4 regions of the Aminobacter aminovorans genome follow, and region 1 is predicted to be linked to each of the others. Evidence: predicted binding sites of a transcription regulator. Region 1 holds the regulator's gene; each other region holds the start of a gene.

Region 1 (4,679 bases):
CGGTTTCGATGAAGCGGGGCCGGCCGCAGGTTGGGCTGATGCTCGAACCCAATGCCGCGTCGATCGTTGCCATCGTGCTCTCGCTCAACAGCCTGTCGGCCGCCGTCATCGACTATGCCGGCAACACGACCGCAGAGGAAACGAAGCGGCTGGTGACCCAGAAGATGACCGCGGAGGCATTGCTCGACGAGTGCAGCGCCATGATCCGCCGCCTGATCGACGATGCTGCTGCTTCCGGCGGGCCGGTGCTGCGCATCGCCATGGCTGTCCAGGGCATCACCGATGCCGCTTCGCGCAAGCTGTTGTGGTCGCCGATCACCGAGCATGACGACCTGCCTTTCGCCGACCGGTTCGAGAAGGAATTCGGCGTACCGGTGTCGGTCGAAAACGATTGCAACATGATCGCCGAAGCGCTGCGTTGGCGCGACCCGGTGCGCTATCGCGACGATTTCATCGCCATCCTTCTGTCGCACGGCATCGGCATGGGCCTGGTCGTCAAGGGCGAGCTGTTTACCGGCACGCAATCGTCGGGCGCAGAGTTCGGCCACATGGTCCACCGACCGGACGGCGCGCTCTGCCGCTGCGGCCGCCGCGGCTGCATCGAGGCTTATGCCGGCAACTACGCCATCTGGCGCAACGCCAGAATTGGCGACGAGAATGCCGAGCCTCTGGCCGACCTGTCCGACGACGACATCAGAGCGATTGCCGACGCCGCCCGCGACCATGACGGTCCCGAGCGCGAGGCCTTCCGCAAGGCCGGTGAGGCGATCGGCTTCGGTTTAGGCTCGATGTTCGCCTTGTTCGACCCCGCCCCCCTCGCCTTCGTCGGCGTCGGCGCAACGGCCTTCGACATCATGGAGCCGCATGTACGCGCAGCCATCGCCAAGACGGCAGGCGGGCTGCACTCGAAAGCGATCTCGTTCGACACCGAACCCAACGAGGTTCCGCTCAAGCGGGAAGGCGCGATGATGCGCGCCCTGCTTGCCGTCGATCAGGAGATCTTTGCCGCAGGCACCGCCCCACGCCGCGCCGATACCGACGGCGCCTAGCCTGGGGCGAAACGGACAAGGCGTGGTCTCTAGTCTTCGCGGATCGCGTAGCCGGCACCGCGGATGGTGCGGATCACGTCGGGCATGCGGCCGTTGTTGACCGCCTTGCGCAGGCGTCCGACATGGACGTCGACGGTGCGCTCGTCGATGTAGATCGTCTCGCCCCAGACATTGTCGAGCAACTGGCTGCGTGAGAACACCCGGCCCGGATGCCGCATCATGAATTCGAGCAGGCGGAACTCGGTCGGGCCGAGCTTGATCTCGCTCTTCTTGCGGTAGACCCGATGCGACTCGCGGTCGAGCATGATGTCGCCGACCTTGAGCACCGACGACAGCACCTCGGGCTTGGCCCGGCGAAGCAGCGCCTTGACGCGCGCCATGAACTCCGGCGTCGAGAACGGTTTGACCAGATAGTCGTCGGCGCCGGTCGAAAGCCCGCGCACGCGGTCGCTCTCTTCGCCGCGCGCGGTCAGCATGATGATCGGCAGGCGTTCGGTGTCTGGCCGCATCCTGAGCCGGCGGCACAGTTCGATGCCTGACAGCGCCGGCACCATCCAGTCGAGCACCAGAAGATCGGGCACGTTTTCCTGGAGCCGGATCTCGGCCTCGTCGCCACGCGTGACGACCTCGACCTGGTAACCTTCGGATTCGAGATTGTAGCGAAGCAGCACGCCCAGCGGCTCTTCGTCTTCGACGACCATGACCTTGGGAGCGATCATCGGCTATACCTTGTCCTGGCGCATGGTCGCTTCCGGACCATACGCTGATTTAACCTATGCAGCGCCCCCGCGCCAAACGCATGCGGTTGCGGAAATGCTCAGGCCGGAACCGTCGTCGTGGTCTCGTCGACCTTGGGCCGGTTCAGCGGCAGCTGCGTACCTGTCACGACGAAATAGGCGTTCTCGGCGATGTTGGTGACATGGTCGCCGATACGCTCGAGATTCTTGGCGCAGAACAGCAGATGCGTGCAGGCCGTGATGTTGCGCGGATCTTCCATCATGTAGGTCAGGAGTTCGCGGAACACGGCGGTGTACTGGATGTCGATCTTCTGGTCGTCGGCGCGCAGATCCTTCAGGCCCTCGGCCTGGCGCGCGACATAGAGATCGACGACGCCGCGAACCTGGCCGAGCACCAGTTGCGCCATCGCGTCGATCGAATGCGAGAGGTTGCGCGGCGTCGGCGACTGGCCGACGGCGCCTACACGCTTGGCGATGTTCTTGGCAAGGTCGCCGATGCGCTCGAGATCGCCCGCCATGCGGATTGCGCCGACGACGGCGCGCAGGTCCTGCGCCATCGGCTGGCGCTTGGCGATCAGCGTGATCGCCGAATTGTCGAGATCGCGCTGCTTGGCATCCATGATCGTGTCATCGGCAACGACGTTCTGCGCCAGCGCCTGGTCGGACGACAGAAGCGCGCGGATGGCGCCTGCCACCATCGCGCCGGCGAGATCGCCCATGTCGCGGATGAGCTGGTCGACGTGCTGGAGTTCCTCGTCAAAGGACCGGACTGTATGTTCGCCCATGATTTCTTCCTCGTCTCGTGTGCGGCGGCGCAAACTCACTCAGCCGAAGCGGCCGGTAATGTAGTCCTGCGTCCGCTTGTCGTCGGGGTTGGTGAACATCTTGTCGGTCGGGCCTTCCTCGACGAGATAGCCGAGATGGAACATCGCCGTACGCTGCGACACGCGTGCCGCCTGCTGCATCGAGTGGGTGACGATGACGATCGTGTAGTTCTCGCGCAGTTCGTCGATCAGCTCTTCGACCTTCGCGGTAGCGATCGGATCGAGCGCCGAGCAGGGCTCGTCCATCAGGATCACCTCGGGGGAGACGGCGATGGCGCGCGCGATGCACAGCCGCTGCTGCTGGCCGCCCGACAGGCCAGTGCCTGGCTCGTTGAGGCGGTCCTTGGCCTCGTTCCACAGGGCGGCTTTCTGCAGGCTCTTCTCAACGATAATGTCGAGCTCGGCCTTGTTCTTGGCAAGGCCATGGATACGCGGGCCATAAGCGACATTTTCGTAGATCGACTTCGGGAACGGGTTCGGCTTCTGGAACACCATGCCGACACGGGCACGCAGTTCGACCACGTCGATCTTGGGATCGTAGATGTCTTCGTTGTCGAGAGTGATCTTGCCGCCGACGCTGGCGCTGTCGATGGTGTCGTTCATCCGGTTGAGGCAGCGCAGGAATGTCGACTTGCCACACCCCGACGGGCCGATCAGTGCCGTCACCTGGTTCTGGCGGACATCGAGGTCGACGCCGAACAGCGCTTGCTTGTCGCCATAGTGCACTGTCACCTTGTCGCCGCGCATCTTGATGATTTCGTTCGTTCTGGCGTTCATCTCAGCGTTCACCGCGTCGTCGAGGGATTTTTCGGTCATGATGTTCATAGCAGGATGCTCCTTGTCCATGCCCTACCAGCGGCGCTCAAAGCGGCGGCGCAGGACGATGGCGACGATGTTCATCGCCATGAGGAAGATCAGAAGGATGATGATGGCGCCCGACATGCGCTCGACAAAGGCGCGCTCGGCCTCGTTCGCCCACATATAGATCTGCACCGGCAGTGCCGTCGCCGGGTCGAAAGGCGTCTTGGGATAGTCGGCGACGAAGGCTACCATGCCGATCAACAGCAGCGGTGCGGTCTCGCCGAGCGCACGCGCCAGGCCGATGATCGTGCCGGTCAGGATGCCCGGGGCGGCCAGCGGCAGGATGTGCTGGAACACCATCTGCATCTTCGAGGCACCGAGGCCGAGTGCTGCCGAGCGGATCGACGGCGGCACGGCGGCAAGGGCTGCACGCGTCGCGATGATGATGGTCGGCAGCGTCATCAGCGTCAGCACCAGGCCGCCGACGAAGGACGCAGAGCGCGGCAGCCCGAGGAAGTTGATGAACACAGCCAGGCCCAGAAGACCGAAGACGATCGACGGCACGGCGGCGAGGTTGTTGATGTTGACCTCGATCAGGTCGGTGAAGCGGCTCTTCTTGGCGAATTCCTCGAGGTAGATCGAGGCGGCCACGCCGATCGGCAGTGCCAGAAGCAGCACGATCACCATCATGTAGAACGAACCGATGAGGGCGACGCCGACACCCGAGGTTTCAGGCCGGCTCGACGCGCCGTAGCTGAACAGGCCGGTGTTGAAGTGCTCGGCCATGACACCTTCGGCCTTGAGCTTGTTCATCCACTCGACCTGCTGGTCCGACACCTTGCGGCGGCTTTCCGGAACCTCGAGGTCGATCTGGCCCTTGAAGGCCGAGTCGAGATTTGCGGCGGCGAGGATGTCGACATTGCGCGTCGTGCCGATCACCGACGGGTCGGCGGCGACGATCGCCCTGAGCTGGACACGCGAGCTGTCGGACAGGAAGCCCTTGAGCTTGCGTATCTCGGCCTTGTCGTTGGCGTCGATGCCGAGCTTCTCGATCAGCGCAGTCTCGGCAAGCTTGGGATAGTTAGCCGTGATCAGCACGTTCGGGTCGGTCGCCCGCTTGTTGGACGGGTCGATGACCTTCTCGTCGAAGTTGATCGGCAGTGTCACCGTCGTCTGCCAGAAGGCGGTGTAGCCCTTTGAGACGATCGAGGTCAGCATCACAGCCAGGAAGGCCAGTCCTATGGCGATCGCCAGCACGCCATAGAGGC
Region 2 (4,679 bases), 620 kb from region 1:
TGCCGATCTGCGCCTTACGGGCGTCGATCACAGGCTGGTAGAATTCCGGGGTGACTTCGGTGTAGCCCTTGAAGTCGCCGCCCTGGATGGCTGCGAAGCAGGCCGGATCGGTCTGCGGCAGCTTGACCATGTAGTCCTTGAACTTGCTCTTGATGTCGGCGTCGAGCGAGGTGCGCACGACGATCGGGCCGTTCGGGATCAGCGGCGACTTCCAGACTTCGACCAGGTCGTCCATGTCGAGGATGCCCTTGTCGACCATCTTCTTCAGGTTGCCCGAGGTGTAGCCGTCCTTGAACTCGCCGACGCCCGAACCGAAGGTCGTGCCGGCGTCGAAGGTGCCCTTGAGCACTTCGAGGACGAGGTTCTCATGGCCGCCGCCGAAGCCGGTCTCGGCAACGAAGTCCTTGACGGCAACGCCGCCGAGATCCTTGGGCAGCGAGGTGACCGGGATCAGGTAGCCCGAGGTCGAGTCTGGGTCGGCGAAGCCGAGCTTCTTGCCCTTGAGGTCTTCGAGCTTGGTGATGCCCGAATCCTTCTTGGCGACCATGATCGTGTAGTAGCCGGTGGCGCCGTCGGTCTGGACGGTGGTCAGGATCGGCTCGACCGCGTCCTTGTTCTGCAGGTAGATCTTGGCGTAGCCCGATGCGCCGAGCTCGGCGTAGTCGAGCGTGCCGCCGAGCAGGCCCTGGATGGTGCCGTCATAGTCGGCGGCGGGGAACAGCGCGACCTTCTCGACGCCGATGGCCTTGGGCAGCTGGTCGACGAGGCACTGGAAGTTGCGCAGGCGGTCGGCTTCGTTCTCGCCGCCGATCAGGCCGATGCGGAATTCCTTGAGGTCGGCTGCATTGGCCGAACCGATCGCCAGCACGGCGAGCGAGGCGGCACTGAGAAGTGCTTTCTTGAACATGACATGTCTCCAGTTCGGCCCGGCTGCATGCCGGGTCATTGCGGTTGCTGATTGCAGGCCCTTGACGCGGGCGAGACGAACGCGAGCAGCCTCAGGCCGGGGCGTAGGCCGGTTCGAGATGTGCGGCGGATACGGGAACCCTGACCTTGACCGGACGGATGCTGGTCGAAGTGATGGCTTCGGAAATCTCGGCGCCATCCGCGTCGGCACCGTAGACGAGGCGGACGGCCTCGATGGTGAGGTCTTCGGGCGCGCCGTCGAAGACCACCGCGCCGCCCTGCATGCCGATGATGCGGTTGCAGTAGGTGCGGGCGGTGTCGAGCGTGTGCAGGTTGGTGATGACGGTGATGCCTTCGCGCAGGTTGATGTCGCGCAGCGCATCCATCACCACCTTGGCATTGAGGGGGTCGAGCGAGGCGATCGGCTCGTCGGCGAGGATCAGCTTCGGCTCCTGCATCAGCGCACGGGCGATGGCGACGCGCTGCTGCTGGCCGCCCGACAGCGTACCGGCTGGCTGGAGCGCGGTGCGGGCGATGTCGAGACGCTCGAGGGCGGCGATCGCCCGGATGCGTTCTTCACGCGAGAAGATCGAAAGCAGGTTGAGCGCTGTCGAACGATGGTTGAGGCGGCCGAGCAGGACGTTGGTCAAGACGTCGAGGCGCGGGACCAGGTTGAACTGCTGGAAGATCATGGCGCAATCGCGCTGCCATCGGCGCAGTTGGGTGCCACGCAGGGACGATACTTCGGTGCCGTCGAAGACGATCGAGCCCTGGCTCGGATCGATCAGGCGATTAATGGTCTTGAGCAGGGTCGACTTGCCGGCGCCGGAGCGGCCGATGATGCCGACCATCTGGCCCTGCTGAATCTGGAGGTTGACGCCGTTGACGGCGACATTCTTGCCGAAGCGGCGCGTCACGTTGCGGATTTCGAGCATCTTGGCTTCCCTGTCCCGGCGGGCTTTTTCGCCCTTGTCTGGGACCGGCCTAGACCCGGGACGTGAAGCTGCAATGTCGGGACCATGTCAGTTTTGTTACGATGCACAGGCCGGAATGCAGAAAATGCAGCTTTTGCGGGCAAATATCACTCTTTTCCGGAATCCCCACTCTTCAACCAGCGTAGCGCGAGCTGCTGTTGCGGCTCGTTTGACGATGGTGGAGGAGGGGCGTTAAGTCGCCCAAGTCTCGAGGACGAGAGGGCTTATGGCCGCGGGAAGCTGCCACTGCGTAAATGTTTCGTTCGAGGTCGAGGACGAGCCGGCAAGTGCGATGGCTATCTGTTGTGGTTCGTGCCGCGTGACAAGCTGACCGTCACCACGCCGCCGGAGCGTCTTGCGACCTACGGCTTCAACAGGCACGTCGTCGACCACATGCTTTGCTTGAACTGCTGCTGTGCTCCGTTCGGCATGGGTGTCAGCCCGAGCGGCGAGAAGACGGCGGCGATCAATGTACGCTGCATCGAACAGATCGATCTGACGACGCTCAAGCGCATCCCGTTCGACGGTGGCAGCCGCTGACCGCCTCAGCGGAAGGTGTGTGCGAAGCAGACTCTGCCTGAGAAGCGGTTGCGAAACGGCATCTCGATACCAGGTATTCGCAGGGGTACGCTTTGTTCAAGTGCCCCTCGCCGTGCCTTAGGCCCTGACGCGGGAAGGCTATGGACCGTCTACCGGTGACTAAAATCATGCCGAATCAAGGATTTGACAGAATCTGGCAAGATTCTGCCAAAACTTGACCTCCAAACCCTGACACTACAGTTGTTAGTCATTATATGACGACAGACGTCATTTTGAGGATCCGCTGATGAAATTGTCCCGAACGACCCGCTTCGCCACGCTCTTCGCGGGCCTGTTTCTTGCCTTCTCGATGGTGGCCGTCGACCACGCCGACGCACGGCGCGGCGGCAGCTTCGGCAGCAGGGGAGCGCGCACCTTTCAGTCGGCACCGCCGACCCGCACCGCACCGCAGCCGACCGCGCCGGTCGAGCGCTCGATGACCCCGAATACCGGCCAGGCGGCCAATCCGGCCGCAACCAGCGCCGCACGCCCCGGTGCTGCCATGCAGCAGCGCCCCGGCCTCTTCGGCGGCTTCGGCGGCGCGATGATCGGCGGCCTGTTGATGGGTGGCCTGCTCGGCATGATGATGGGCCAGGGCTTTGGCGGCCTAGCCGGCATGTTCGGCATGCTGATGCAGATACTTTTGATCGGCGGCGCTATCTGGCTCGCTCTGCGCTTCTTCCGCTCGCGGCAGGCGTCCAACGCCGGTCCGGCTATGGCGGGCGCAGGCGCCGGTGGCGGCAACTTCAATTCGGGCGGCGGCAACTTCAACTACCGCGATGCCGCCCCGTCTGACGAAGGCGGCAAGGTCAATGGCGTCAGCCGTTCGTTCAGCATTCCGAGCATCGGCGGCAGCCGCGCCAATGCCGCGCCGCAACAGCCGGTCAGCCAGGACATCACCGTGTCCGGCGAAGATCTCGATACTTTCCAGCGCATGCTGACCGAGGTCCAGGAGGCGTTCGGCCGTGAGGACCACAAGGCGCTGCGCCGTCTGGTGACGCCGGAAATGGTGTCGTATCTCTCGGAAGAGCTAGCCGACAACGCGCAGAACGGCGTCCGCAACGATGTGACCAACGTTCAGCTTCTGCAAGCCGACATTGCCGAAAGCTGGAACGAAGGCGACCGCGACTACGCCACGGCGGCGATGAACTATTCGTCGATCGACGTAACCCGCAACCGCACGACCGGCGAAGTGGTGGACGGCGACGAAAACGAGCCGACCGAGACGACCGAGCTGTGGACCTTCGTGCGCCAGAATGGCGGCGACTGGCAGCTCTCGGCGATCCAGGACGCCTGAACCGTTTCAGGCTGATTACAACGCCCGCGGTCTTCCCGCGGGCGTTTCCGTTTCGGGCGGTGCCTTATCGGTTGCGTCGCAAATCCAATTGCTCTCGAAATTATTCTGGGCAAGGTTGAGCGCTCGGGAGATCGGGATCATCCGACCCGGCACCTACGTTGGGGTGTGCACGCGAAGCTCGGATGGCCATGGCCGACAATGTTCTCGTTTCGCCAGATTTCCTGACGCTCACGCTTGGCATCGTCGTCTATTTCGTCGGCGTGCTGCTCAACCGTCACATTGCGTTCCTGCGCAACTACAACATCCCAGAGCCGGTCACCGGCGGATTTCTCGCGGCCGTGGCCGTTTGGGCGTTCTACCAATTGTCAGGCACGGAGATCGTCTTCGAGATGACCACGCGGGACAGGCTGCTGGTCATCTTCTTTGCCACCGTCGGCGTCAATGCGCGGCTGGCCGACCTGCTGGTCGGTGGGCGGGCGCTGGCGGTGTTGTGCGTGCTGACGGTACTTTTCGTCTTCCTGCAGAATGGCGTCGGCACGCTTGGAGCCTGGCTGTTCGGCCTGCCCTCTGCTGCAGGCGTCATCATGGGGTCGATCGCCTTTGTCGGCGGCCATGGCACGACGATTGCCTGGGCCCCGGCGATCGCGGCCGAGCACGGTTTTCCGACCGCCCTTGAAGTCGGCACCGCTGCGGCGACGCTTGGGCTGATCGTCGCCAGCGTCCTCGGCGGGCCGGTGGCAAAGTTCCTCATCGAGCGTGGCAAGCTGACCGCCAACGCGAGCGGCCCCGACGGGGAATCGGCTGTCGCCCGGGCGGAGGGCGCACCGATCGACAAGTCGAACTTCATGCAGGCGCTTTTGCTGGTCAACGTCGCCGTGGTGCTCGGCTATGTGGTTCACGGCCCGGTCACGGCGATGGGCGTG
Region 3 (4,679 bases), 2.0 Mb from region 1:
CGGGCCAACTGACCGGCCCTTGTGCAAACGAAAGGGCGGCCGGATCCCTCCGGCCGCCTTCCCGATCCGCCAAATCTCAAAGCGTGATGCGATACTTCGCGAAACCCTCAGCACCGTCGCCCGCCGGCTCGATCTTGACCGCCTTGACCTCTGATATGTGGTCCTTGGCCTTGGGCCCGGTTTCGAAAATCACAGAGGCCCCCGCCACCGGGGCAAACGACCAGTTGGAATCGGCCGACGGATTGATCGTGCCCTGGTCGACGATGTAGCGCACGATCACGTCGCGGTTGGTGTCGGGCGCCTCGAAGACAAGCTTCGACGCATTGATCTCGGGGAAGTTGCCCCCGCCGCCAGCGCGGTAGTTGTTCGACGCAACAACGAATTTCGCTGCGGGATCGATAGGCTTGCCCTCGAACATCAGATCGACGATGCGATTGGAGCTCGCTTCCAGTACCGCACCCTTCGGATCGTATTTTGGCGGCTGCGCCAGATCGATCTTGTAGGTCACGCCGTCAATGACGTCGAAATTGTAGGACGGGAAGTCGGGATTGATCAGCACCTGGTCGGCCTTGCCTGGTTCAATCTTGTTGAAGATGCCGGCCGACATCTCCAGCCATTCCTTGACCTGGGCGCCGGTCACCGCCACCGCCTGCACCGTATTGGGGTAAAGATAGAGGTCGGCGACGTTCTTGATCGCGACGGCGCCGGCCGGAACGTCGGTGTAGTAGTCCGGCCCGCCACGCCCGCCCGACTTGAAAGGAGCCGCGGCCGAGAGAACCGGCAGCTCCTTATGCTCGGTGTCCTTGAGCATGTCCTTGATGTACCAGATCTGTGCCTGGCTCACGATCTGGACCGAGGGGTCGTCGGCAACCAGCGCGAAATAGGAATAGAGCGGCGCCGACGTCTTGCCGACGGGCGTGCGCACATAGGCGAGCGTCGCTTCATGCTCCTCCTTCGCGGCTGCCTCGACCGCGGGCTTGCTCTCCACCGTCGGCACCACCTTCTTGTCGACGCGCTTGGAGATCGGACGCGCCTCGCTGGTCGAGCTGACCACTTTCCAGGCATTGCCATCGCGCTCGAGCAACAGGTCGATCAGGCCGAGATGCGAGCCCCAGAAGCCGCCCATCACACCCGGCTTGCCGTTGATCGTACCCTTGGCGTTGTCGAGGCCCTCCACCTTGTCGAACTTCGGTCCGGGAAAGTCGAGATGGCTGTGACCGGTGACGATCGCATCGATACCGTCGACGCCGGCAAGCAGGATGGAGGCGTTTTCGAGATTTTCGGCGGCCTGCGGCGTTCCCATGCCGGAGTGCGAGAGCGCGATGACGATGTCGGCGCCCTGCTCGCGGATCTCAGGCACCCAGGCCTGGGCTGCCTTGACGATGTCGCGGGTCATCGCCTTGCCGTGCAAATGGCGCGAATCCCAGGTCATCACCTGGGGCGGCACGAAGCCGATCAGGCCGATGCGGATCGGATGCTCGGCGCCTGAGCCATCCTTCACCTTCTTGTCGAGGATCACATAGGGCTTGAGGAACAACTCGTCCTTGGTCGCGTCAGCCGCCAGTTCGCCCTTTGTCAGGTTGGAGCAGACGACGGGGAAGTTTGCGCCGGCGAGGACCTTGAACATGTAGTCGAGGCCATAGTTGAACTCGTGGTTGCCCAGCGTCGAGCAATCATAGCCCAGCGTGTTCATCGCCTTGATGATTGGATGGACGTCGCCATCCTTCATGCCGCGCTGATAGGCCATGTAGTCGCCCATCGGATTGCCCTGCAGGAAATCGCCATTGTCGACCAGGATCGAGTTGGCGGCTTCAGCGCGGATGGCGTCGATGATCGAAGCCGTGCGTGCAACGCCCATCGTGTCGTTCGGCTTGTCGGCATAGTAGTCATAGGGAAACACATGGACGTGCAGGTCGGTGGTTTCCATGATGCGGAGATGCGCCTGATTTGCCTGGGCGCGTGCCGAAAAGGGATGGAGCATCACAAGTGCACCCGCTGCAGCCGATCCCGCTAGGAAAGAACGACGAGAAACAGGTTGATTCACGTTGGACATTTTCATTCTCCAGGAAATGAACTGACAGTATTTAGCCGGCGTCCCAAAGATCAAATGTCGCGCCAAAATTCACACGAGTCCAGCCGACTCGTATGACAGCCTCGCGACATCACTCGGGGAATGGATTGGTCCAGCGCGATGCCGCCCATTTCGGCCTGGTTTGTTTCTGCTCAGAGCAGATCCGGCCTTATTCCCATAACGGTGCGATCGACGATCTCGCGCAGGGCGAAGGATGAATTGATCTTGGTGACATGCGGCATCGCCGACAGCCACTCCTTGTGGATGCGCTCGTAGTCGGGCAGATCGCGGGCCGCGATGCGAAGGATGTAATCATACTCACCCGACATCAGATGGCATGACAGGATGTTGGGACAACGCTTCACCGCGACCTCGAAATCCGAAAGCGTCTTCTCGAATTGCCCCGACAGCGAAATGTGGACGATCACCGTCATCTGGTGACCGAGCGCGACATTCGAGAGACGGGCGTGATAGCCACTGATGATGCCCGACTTCTCGAGATTGTCGAGGCGCCGCGAGCACGCCGACTGCGACAGCCCGATCTTTTCGGCCAACGCCGCGTTGGGCATCCGCCCATCCTTCTGAAGTGCGTCCAGAATGGCGATATCGATCCTGTCCAACGGCATTCTTCGAATTTCCTTCGATAATACAGAGGATAGGCGCAAAAATTATCGAACAACCCATGGTGGCGCAACCGTTTTCGCAAACATATTCGGAACGATTCGTGATTGACTTCGTCATTAGGGAGAGATGGCCAAAATGGCTGCGGAGGAGCAGGAAGATGCGCGTAGGTTGTCCCAAGGAAATCAAGAATCATGAGTACCGTGTCGGTCTGACGCCCGGTTCGGTTCGCGAATATGTCGCCCACGGCCACGAGGTCTTGGTCGAAACCGGCGCCGGCTCAGGAATTGGCGCCGACGACAATGCATATCGCGCCGCCGGTGCCCAGATAGCCAAAACCGCCGAGGAGGTCTTTACCCGCTCCGACATGATCGTGAAGGTCAAGGAACCGCAACCCAGGGAATGGGCACAACTGCGCGACGGCCAGATCCTCTATACATATCTGCATCTTGCACCCGATCTGGAACAGACCAAGGGATTGCTTGGCTCTGGCGTCACCGCAGTCGCCTATGAGACGGTGACCGATGAGCGCGGCGGGCTGCCGCTGCTGGCGCCGATGTCCGAGGTTGCCGGGCGCCTGGCAATCCAGGCGGGTGCGACGGCGCTGCAGAAGGCTCATGGCGGCCGCGGCGTGCTGCTCGGCGGCGTGCCGGGCGTGCTGCCGGGCAAGGTCGCGGTCATCGGCGGCGGCGTCGTCGGTCTGCATGCCGCACGGATGGCGGCCGGGCTCGGCGCCGACGTCAGCATCATCGACCGCTCGATTCCGCGCCTGCGCCAGCTCGACGATCTGTTCGCCGGCCGGGTCCACACGCGCTATTCGACGGTCGAGGCTCTAGAAGAAGAATGCTTCTCGGCCGACCTCATCATCGGTGCCGTGCTCATTCCAGGCGCTGCCGCGCCCAAGCTGGTCAGCCGCGAAATGCTGTCAGGCATGAAGAAGGGCGCGGTCCTTGTCGATGTCGCCATCGACCAGGGCGGTTGCTTCGAAACCTCGCAAGCCACCACTCATGCCGATCCGACCTACGAGGTCAACGGCATCATCCACTATTGCGTCGCCAACATGCCGGGAGCTGTGCCGGTCACGTCGGCGCACGCACTCAACAACGCCACGCTGCACTATGGCCTGGCGCTTGCCGACCGCGGCCTCAAGGCATTGGCCGATGAACCGCATCTGCGCAACGGCCTCAACGTCCACCGTGGCCGGATTACCAATCGCGCCGTCGCCGAAGCGCTCGGCTACGAGATGACCGAAGCCAAGTCGGCTCTGGCCGCCTGATTCTTTCGGGAAGGAATCAAGCGCCCGCCGCAGCGATGCGGCGGGCTTTTTCTCGCCCGTAGAGCCCTCGCCCGCACCGCCTCCGCAGGATACTACCAAAAATAGTCTGCGCGTCGGCACGGATTTACCCGCACGTGACATCTTCGCTGCATCAAACGCAACGCAAGCGTGCCATGACTGCCTGGGGCCGCAATATGGACGTTCGCAAGACCTTGGAAATCCCCTCTTCCCGGACAAGCCGGGCAGCGGCGTTGGCTTTCGGCGACAAAGGCCGCCGTACAACAGCAAGTTTTGCTGCCAAGCCATTGGTGCATGAGGACAATTCCTGGTCCAGACGTTCATGCTGGGAAGCTAAATTGCCTGTGGGTGTGACATTTTAGTTGCACTGCAAGCAACCTGGGCGTGCTATCAAGGCGACATTGGGTAAGGTTGGGGTAGTAAATTATGACATTTGGTAAGACTTGGCAGGCGCTGTTGCTTGGCGCTGTGTCGGCCGTTGCAATCAACTCGGCATCCTTTGCCGCTGATTCAGTGGCGGAAGCACCGGCGGCAGGCTTCAACTGGAGCGGTGTCTATGTCGGCTTCGGTGGCGGCGTCGGTGCCGTCAAGCATGGCCTGGAGATTGCAAATCCAAACGGTCCGGAGCGCATCGGCCTGCCCGACCTCGGTGGCGGCGGCGTCTTCGGTGAAGTGACGGTCGGCTACGACTAC
Region 4 (4,679 bases), 480 kb from region 1:
GAGCCGGGCTATCGCTTCGGCGATGCGGGCAAAGCCCGGCGTGGTCACCGACAGGCCGCCAAATGGATCGCCCTCGAAGGCATCGAGCCCGATGGCCACGACGAGCGCGTCAGGCGCGAAAGCCTGGATGCGGCTGATAGCGTGGTCCAGGGCTTCGAGGAATTCGACATCGCCTGACTTGCGCGGCAAGGGCAGGTTAAGATTGTAGCCGAGACCGGCAGCCTCGCCGCGTTCGTCGGCATGGCCCCAGAAGAACGGATAGAAGCGGCTCGGGTCGGCATGCAGCGACACGGTCAACACGTCCGATCTGGCGTAGAAGATGCCTTGCGTGCCGTTGCCGTGATGAAGATCGACGTCGAGGATGGCGACGCGCGACGCCGTCGACCGCAGCCGCTGGGCGGCGATGGCCGAATTGTTGAAGAAGCAGAAGCCGCCGGCAACGTCGGAAAAGGCGTGATGGCCAGGCGGACGGCACAACGCATAGGCCGCCGGCTCGCCCGACAGCACCGCCTCGGCTGCGGCGACCGCGCTCCGGGCGCTCCAACAGGCGCTGTCGAAGGTTTCGGCGGAGATCGGACAGGCGGTATCGGCCATGTGGTAGCCGGCCTGGCCGGCAGCGCCGGCGGGGTAGCTGCCATTGCGGGTAAAGGGATGGATGTTGGGAATGACCTCGGCGGAAGCCCCTTCCATGCGCTGCCAGCGTTCGAAGATATGGGTCAGGAACTCGATATATTCGGGCGAGTGGATTGCCGCGATCGGGGCGAGGCCGTAATTGGCCGGACGGTGGATCGCCGAGCCGGCCGCGCGGGCTCCCGCAAGCAGGCGCTCGACGCGTTCGGGCTGCTCCGGATTGGGCTTTTGCATTCCCATCGACAGAAATGCCTTGGGATCGTGGCGCTTCTGTTCCTCGGCATAAAAGGTCTTCATGTCGGCTCCCCCGTCGTTTCGCTCAGCGCTGCGAATGTCGGTCCGCTGGCAATGTAGGATCTCTGGTCGCTCGTCCATTCAAAGCCGAGCCTCACATAGAAGGGATGCGCCCGGGCGTTGTCGTCATCGACCGCCAGGCGCATGTAGACGCCGCCTCCGTTCAGGCAATGCCTGGCGACATGGCGCAAAAGCCGTTCGCCGACGCCGAGGCTGCGGAACCGCTGGTCGACGAACAGGTCCTGCACAAAGACCCCTGGTCGACCATACCAGGTCGAGAAGACGGGAAAGAACAGGCACATGCCGGCGAAAACGCCGTCCACTTCGGCAATGACCGCCTCGAAGGCCGGCTTTTCGCCAAAACCGAAGCGCCTGATGTCGTCTTCGGTGCAGGCGACGCCGTCGGCCTCGCCGACATGCGCGGCAAGGCCGATGATCGCCTTCATCAGCAACGGCGAGTCGTCTGCGGTCGCTGGCCGGATAGCGATGCCGGCTGGCTCGGTCCTTTTGGTGTCCATAGGTGCATTCCGCATTCAGTCGCGGAATTGATAGCATCCGGGCAAGGGGTGGGGAGGGGGAATAAGCCTCTGGCGCAAGCATCGCGGCATCATGGCCCGATACGTCGCAAAGCATTGTTGCTGGCGCTTGGTGCCGGTCGATGCGGCCTAGGCTTCCACCACCTTCAGGCGCTTGTCGAAGACGCCGAGGACACGGGCCAGTTCGTGGCCGCGCTTTAGGATCAGACCGCCGGCGGCAATGACCGAGAAGGCGCCCTGCTTGCGGGCGAGCTTGGGATCCTTGACGATCTGGAACAGCGGGGTTTCGCTGGTGCGACGAAAAACCGAAAAGACGGCGCGGTCGCTGAGATGGTCGATGGCGTAGTCGCGCCACTCATTGGCGGCGACCATGCGTCCGTAGAGCCTGAGAATCTGGTCGAGTTCCCGTCTCTCGAATGCCACAGGGAGGTCTTGGCGCTCCCTGCGGGCCTCATGGAGCGGGATCAAAACTGCGGATGTCTCGCCATCCTCCGCCCCAGCAGCGCGATCAGTCATCAATCGTTCCCTTGCAGAACATGACCTCGGCTAAAGAATCGCGCATTCGCACCCGAATTGCAACCCGGAACGGCGAAGCAACAGCTGTATGAAGAGTGTAAGGTAGCTTGCCGTAGCGGTAACGTTTGCGAGACAGACTGTCGGAATTGGTGATGACTCGCCACATTCCTGCCGTTTTTTATCCGCGCTGACGCCCCATTGTCCGACGAATTTACCCTCGTTGCCTGAGACGGTTCGGTCCGGCACCGGCTCGTAAACCCCAAGCCCCCCGCCCACGGGCTAGAGTCGGATCGAACCAACCTCGGTTCCTTTTCAGGACGAGGTGCGACGATCCCAAAATCTGAAGCCGACGTCTGGCCAAAAGCCTGCGTCGGCTTTTTTGCTGCTACAGCGCCTTGGACGGCTTGCGCACCACTGCCGCGCCGAGAATTGGGCCGGGCACGCCGTCCTTGCCGACAGCCTGCAACAGCACGGCGCAGCCACCCTTCTTTTCCACTTCGCTCTTGGGCAGCTCGAACCGTTGCATCTGGCCGTGCCACATGCCGGCGGTGTGCAGGTCGGTCACGGCATTCCAATAGGTGACGCTGCGGCCCTTGTTTTCGCCCTTCTGCAGGTCGACCATCTGCGGTGGCTGATAATGCACGATCACGACATGGGCGGGACTGGCTGGGCCGGCGGCAGCGCCGACCTCGATGGTGAAGGTATCACCATTATCGGTGACTTTGAGGTCGACATTCATGCCCTGGCCGGTCTCGGAAAGCTTGTCGAGCGCGCCGGTGACGTCCGCGCTCTTGGCGCCATTGACGTGGGTACGGCCATTGATGACGGCCTGGGGCGTGTAGACCGAGCGCGCGCCAAAAGCGCGCATATAGGCATATTGGCGTTCGGTGTTGTCGTTGCTGCCAAGCTTGTCCTGCCAGCCGAGGTAATCCCAGTAGGTGACGTGATAGGCGAGCGCGACCATGTCGTCCTGGGCGGCGAATTTGGCAAACAACTCGTCGGCCGGCGGACAGGAATTGCAGCCCTGGCTGGTGAAGAGTTCTATGACGCCGATCGGGCGCACGGGTGCCTTGGTTGTCGAGTCGGCATGCGTTGCGCCGGTAAACCCGGCAAGGGCCAGCGCCACGGCTGCCAGCCGAAAATATCTGCGAAACTCCATGACCGATCCAGATCCTCAGCCGGCGAAACCGGCTTTTTTGTAGTGCTGAAATATGTGGCAGAAGCCTCATTCAACGGGAAGTCACGTTGCGGTGAAATTTTCAACAAGTGGCGTTTCCGCTACGTCAGCCTGTCGGGACAAATTACCATTATGCAAATTGCTTGGCGGCGGTAGAATTGGGCTCTGGTGAGGCAAGGTGATGCTGGAACAGTTCAGCCAACATCTCGATCTCTATTGCGAACGCACTGACATCGGTCTTTGGGCCGAGCCGTTCAATGCCGCAAGCAACATCGCCTTTTTCGCTGCTGGCCTTTGGGGTGTCTACGAGGCGCGGCGGCGCAATGCAGGTACGTTCGCCGAGGTTCTGGGCTGGTGGGTGGTGGCGATCGGCATCGGCTCGACGCTGTTCCACACCTTTGCCAACGAGGCGACCAAATGGGGCGACATCGTTCCGATCGCCGGTTTCACGCTGGTCTATTCGTTGTTCAACCTGCGTCGCTTTGCCGGCATGGCATGGCCCAAGGCGCTGCTGATCTTCTTCGGTTTCTACATCGCTGTCGGGTTCGTCACCTACATGGTGCCCGACTGGCTGCGCGTCGCCTCCAACGGCACCACCGGCTACCTGCCGCCGTTCCTGGCGCTGATCTTTTTCGGCTGCGTGGTCATCGCCAGTGGCAGTCGCGCCGGCTGGTATAACATTGCCGCGGCCATGATCTTCCTGGCTGCCGTCACCTGCCGGGTCATGGACCCCCTGGTCTGCGATGCACTGCCCATCGGCACGCATTTCATGTGGCATATGCTCGACGGGCTGATGCTCGGCGTGTTGCTTGCCGCGACGACGCGCTACGGCACGCCGCGCGCAGGACAGGTACGTCGCGAAAATCCCGCGCGCAAGACGGCGGACGGTGCCTTACCCGGCCAGTGAAGCCGCCGGCTCGGTGTTCCTTTCGGCCCAGCCGTCGAGCCATTCGGCGCCCTGCATCTCGATAAGCCGCGACGACGTCCGGTCGAACTCGAAGGCCTCATGGCCGCGCCTGCCGACATAAAGCTTGTCGGGCGTGGCGGCGGCACTGATCACCAGCCTGATGTGCTGATCGTAGAGCGTGTCGACCAGAAGGATGAAACGCTTGGCCTCGTTGCGGTTGGCTTCCGCCAGTACAGGCACATGGTCGACAAAGATGGTCTTGTAGTGCGCGGTGATCGCGAGATAGTCGCGCGCCGCAAGTGGCTTTTCGCACAGATCGGCAAAAGCGAAGCGCGCGCAGCCGGCGACGGCGGCTGGCACGGCGACCTTGCGACCCTTGACCGCGACGGTGGCCGGTTCGGCCGTGGCGCCGTGGGTCACCTTTGCCCAAGCCTTGTCCATCGCCTTGTCCGCAGCCTCGCCGAGCGGGCTGATATAGACCGGCACCCGATCCAGCTTTTCCAGCCGGTAGTCGGTGTCGGCATCGAGATTGAGCACTGCGGTATTCTGCTCGAGCATGCCGATGAAGGGCAGGAACAGTTGACGGTTGAGGCCGTCGCGATAGAGATCGCGGGGCGCG

What was found. The regulator PhoB, encoded in region 1, activates phosphate uptake and scavenging genes when phosphate is short. The targets are predictions, from matches to a motif close to TGTCATNNANCTGTCAT.
Region 2: phnC (phosphonate ABC transporter ATP-binding protein) is a predicted target of PhoB. The motif match lies at 1,926-1,942, and genes of this name have one in related genera.
Region 3: DY201_RS16605 (bifunctional 2',3'-cyclic-nucleotide 2'-phosphodiesterase/3'-nucleotidase) is a predicted target of PhoB. The motif match lies at 2,146-2,162, and genes of this name have one in related genera.
Region 4: DY201_RS04400 (DUF2794 domain-containing protein) is a predicted target of PhoB. The motif match lies at 2,054-2,070, and genes of this name have one in related genera.

Annotation. Positions count from the first base shown of each region.
Region 1 covers NZ_UFSM01000001.1:1,386,773-1,391,451, reverse strand. The annotation lists gene DY201_RS06860 (ROK family protein) at 1-1,049, shown strand, start outside; gene phoB (phosphate regulon transcriptional regulator PhoB) at 1,079-1,768, opposite strand; gene phoU (phosphate signaling complex protein PhoU) at 1,867-2,571, opposite strand; gene pstB (phosphate ABC transporter ATP-binding protein PstB) at 2,611-3,435, opposite strand; gene pstA (phosphate ABC transporter permease PstA) at 3,460-4,679, opposite strand, start outside.
Region 2 covers NZ_UFSM01000001.1:2,005,773-2,010,451, forward strand. The annotation lists gene phnD (phosphonate ABC transporter substrate-binding protein) at 1-907, opposite strand, end outside; gene phnC (phosphonate ABC transporter ATP-binding protein) at 999-1,841, opposite strand; gene DY201_RS09815 (hypothetical protein) at 2,184-2,420, shown strand; gene DY201_RS09820 (Tim44 domain-containing protein) at 2,707-3,756, shown strand; gene gltS (sodium/glutamate symporter) at 3,945-4,679, shown strand, end outside.
Region 3 covers NZ_UFSM01000001.1:3,370,994-3,375,672, forward strand. The annotation lists gene DY201_RS16600 (glycerophosphodiester phosphodiesterase family protein) at 1-12, shown strand, start outside; gene DY201_RS16605 (bifunctional 2',3'-cyclic-nucleotide 2'-phosphodiesterase/3'-nucleotidase) at 77-2,053, opposite strand; gene DY201_RS16610 (Lrp/AsnC family transcriptional regulator) at 2,224-2,697, opposite strand; gene ald (alanine dehydrogenase) at 2,853-3,968, shown strand; gene DY201_RS16620 (outer membrane protein) at 4,413-4,679, shown strand, end outside.
Region 4 covers NZ_UFSM01000001.1:908,010-912,688, forward strand. The annotation lists gene DY201_RS04390 (histone deacetylase family protein) at 1-927, opposite strand, end outside; gene DY201_RS04395 (GNAT family N-acetyltransferase) at 924-1,442, opposite strand; gene DY201_RS04400 (DUF2794 domain-containing protein) at 1,590-1,976, opposite strand; gene DY201_RS04405 (DUF1223 domain-containing protein) at 2,362-3,135, opposite strand; gene DY201_RS04410 (ceramidase domain-containing protein) at 3,335-4,060, shown strand; gene zapE (cell division protein ZapE) at 4,046-4,679, opposite strand, start outside.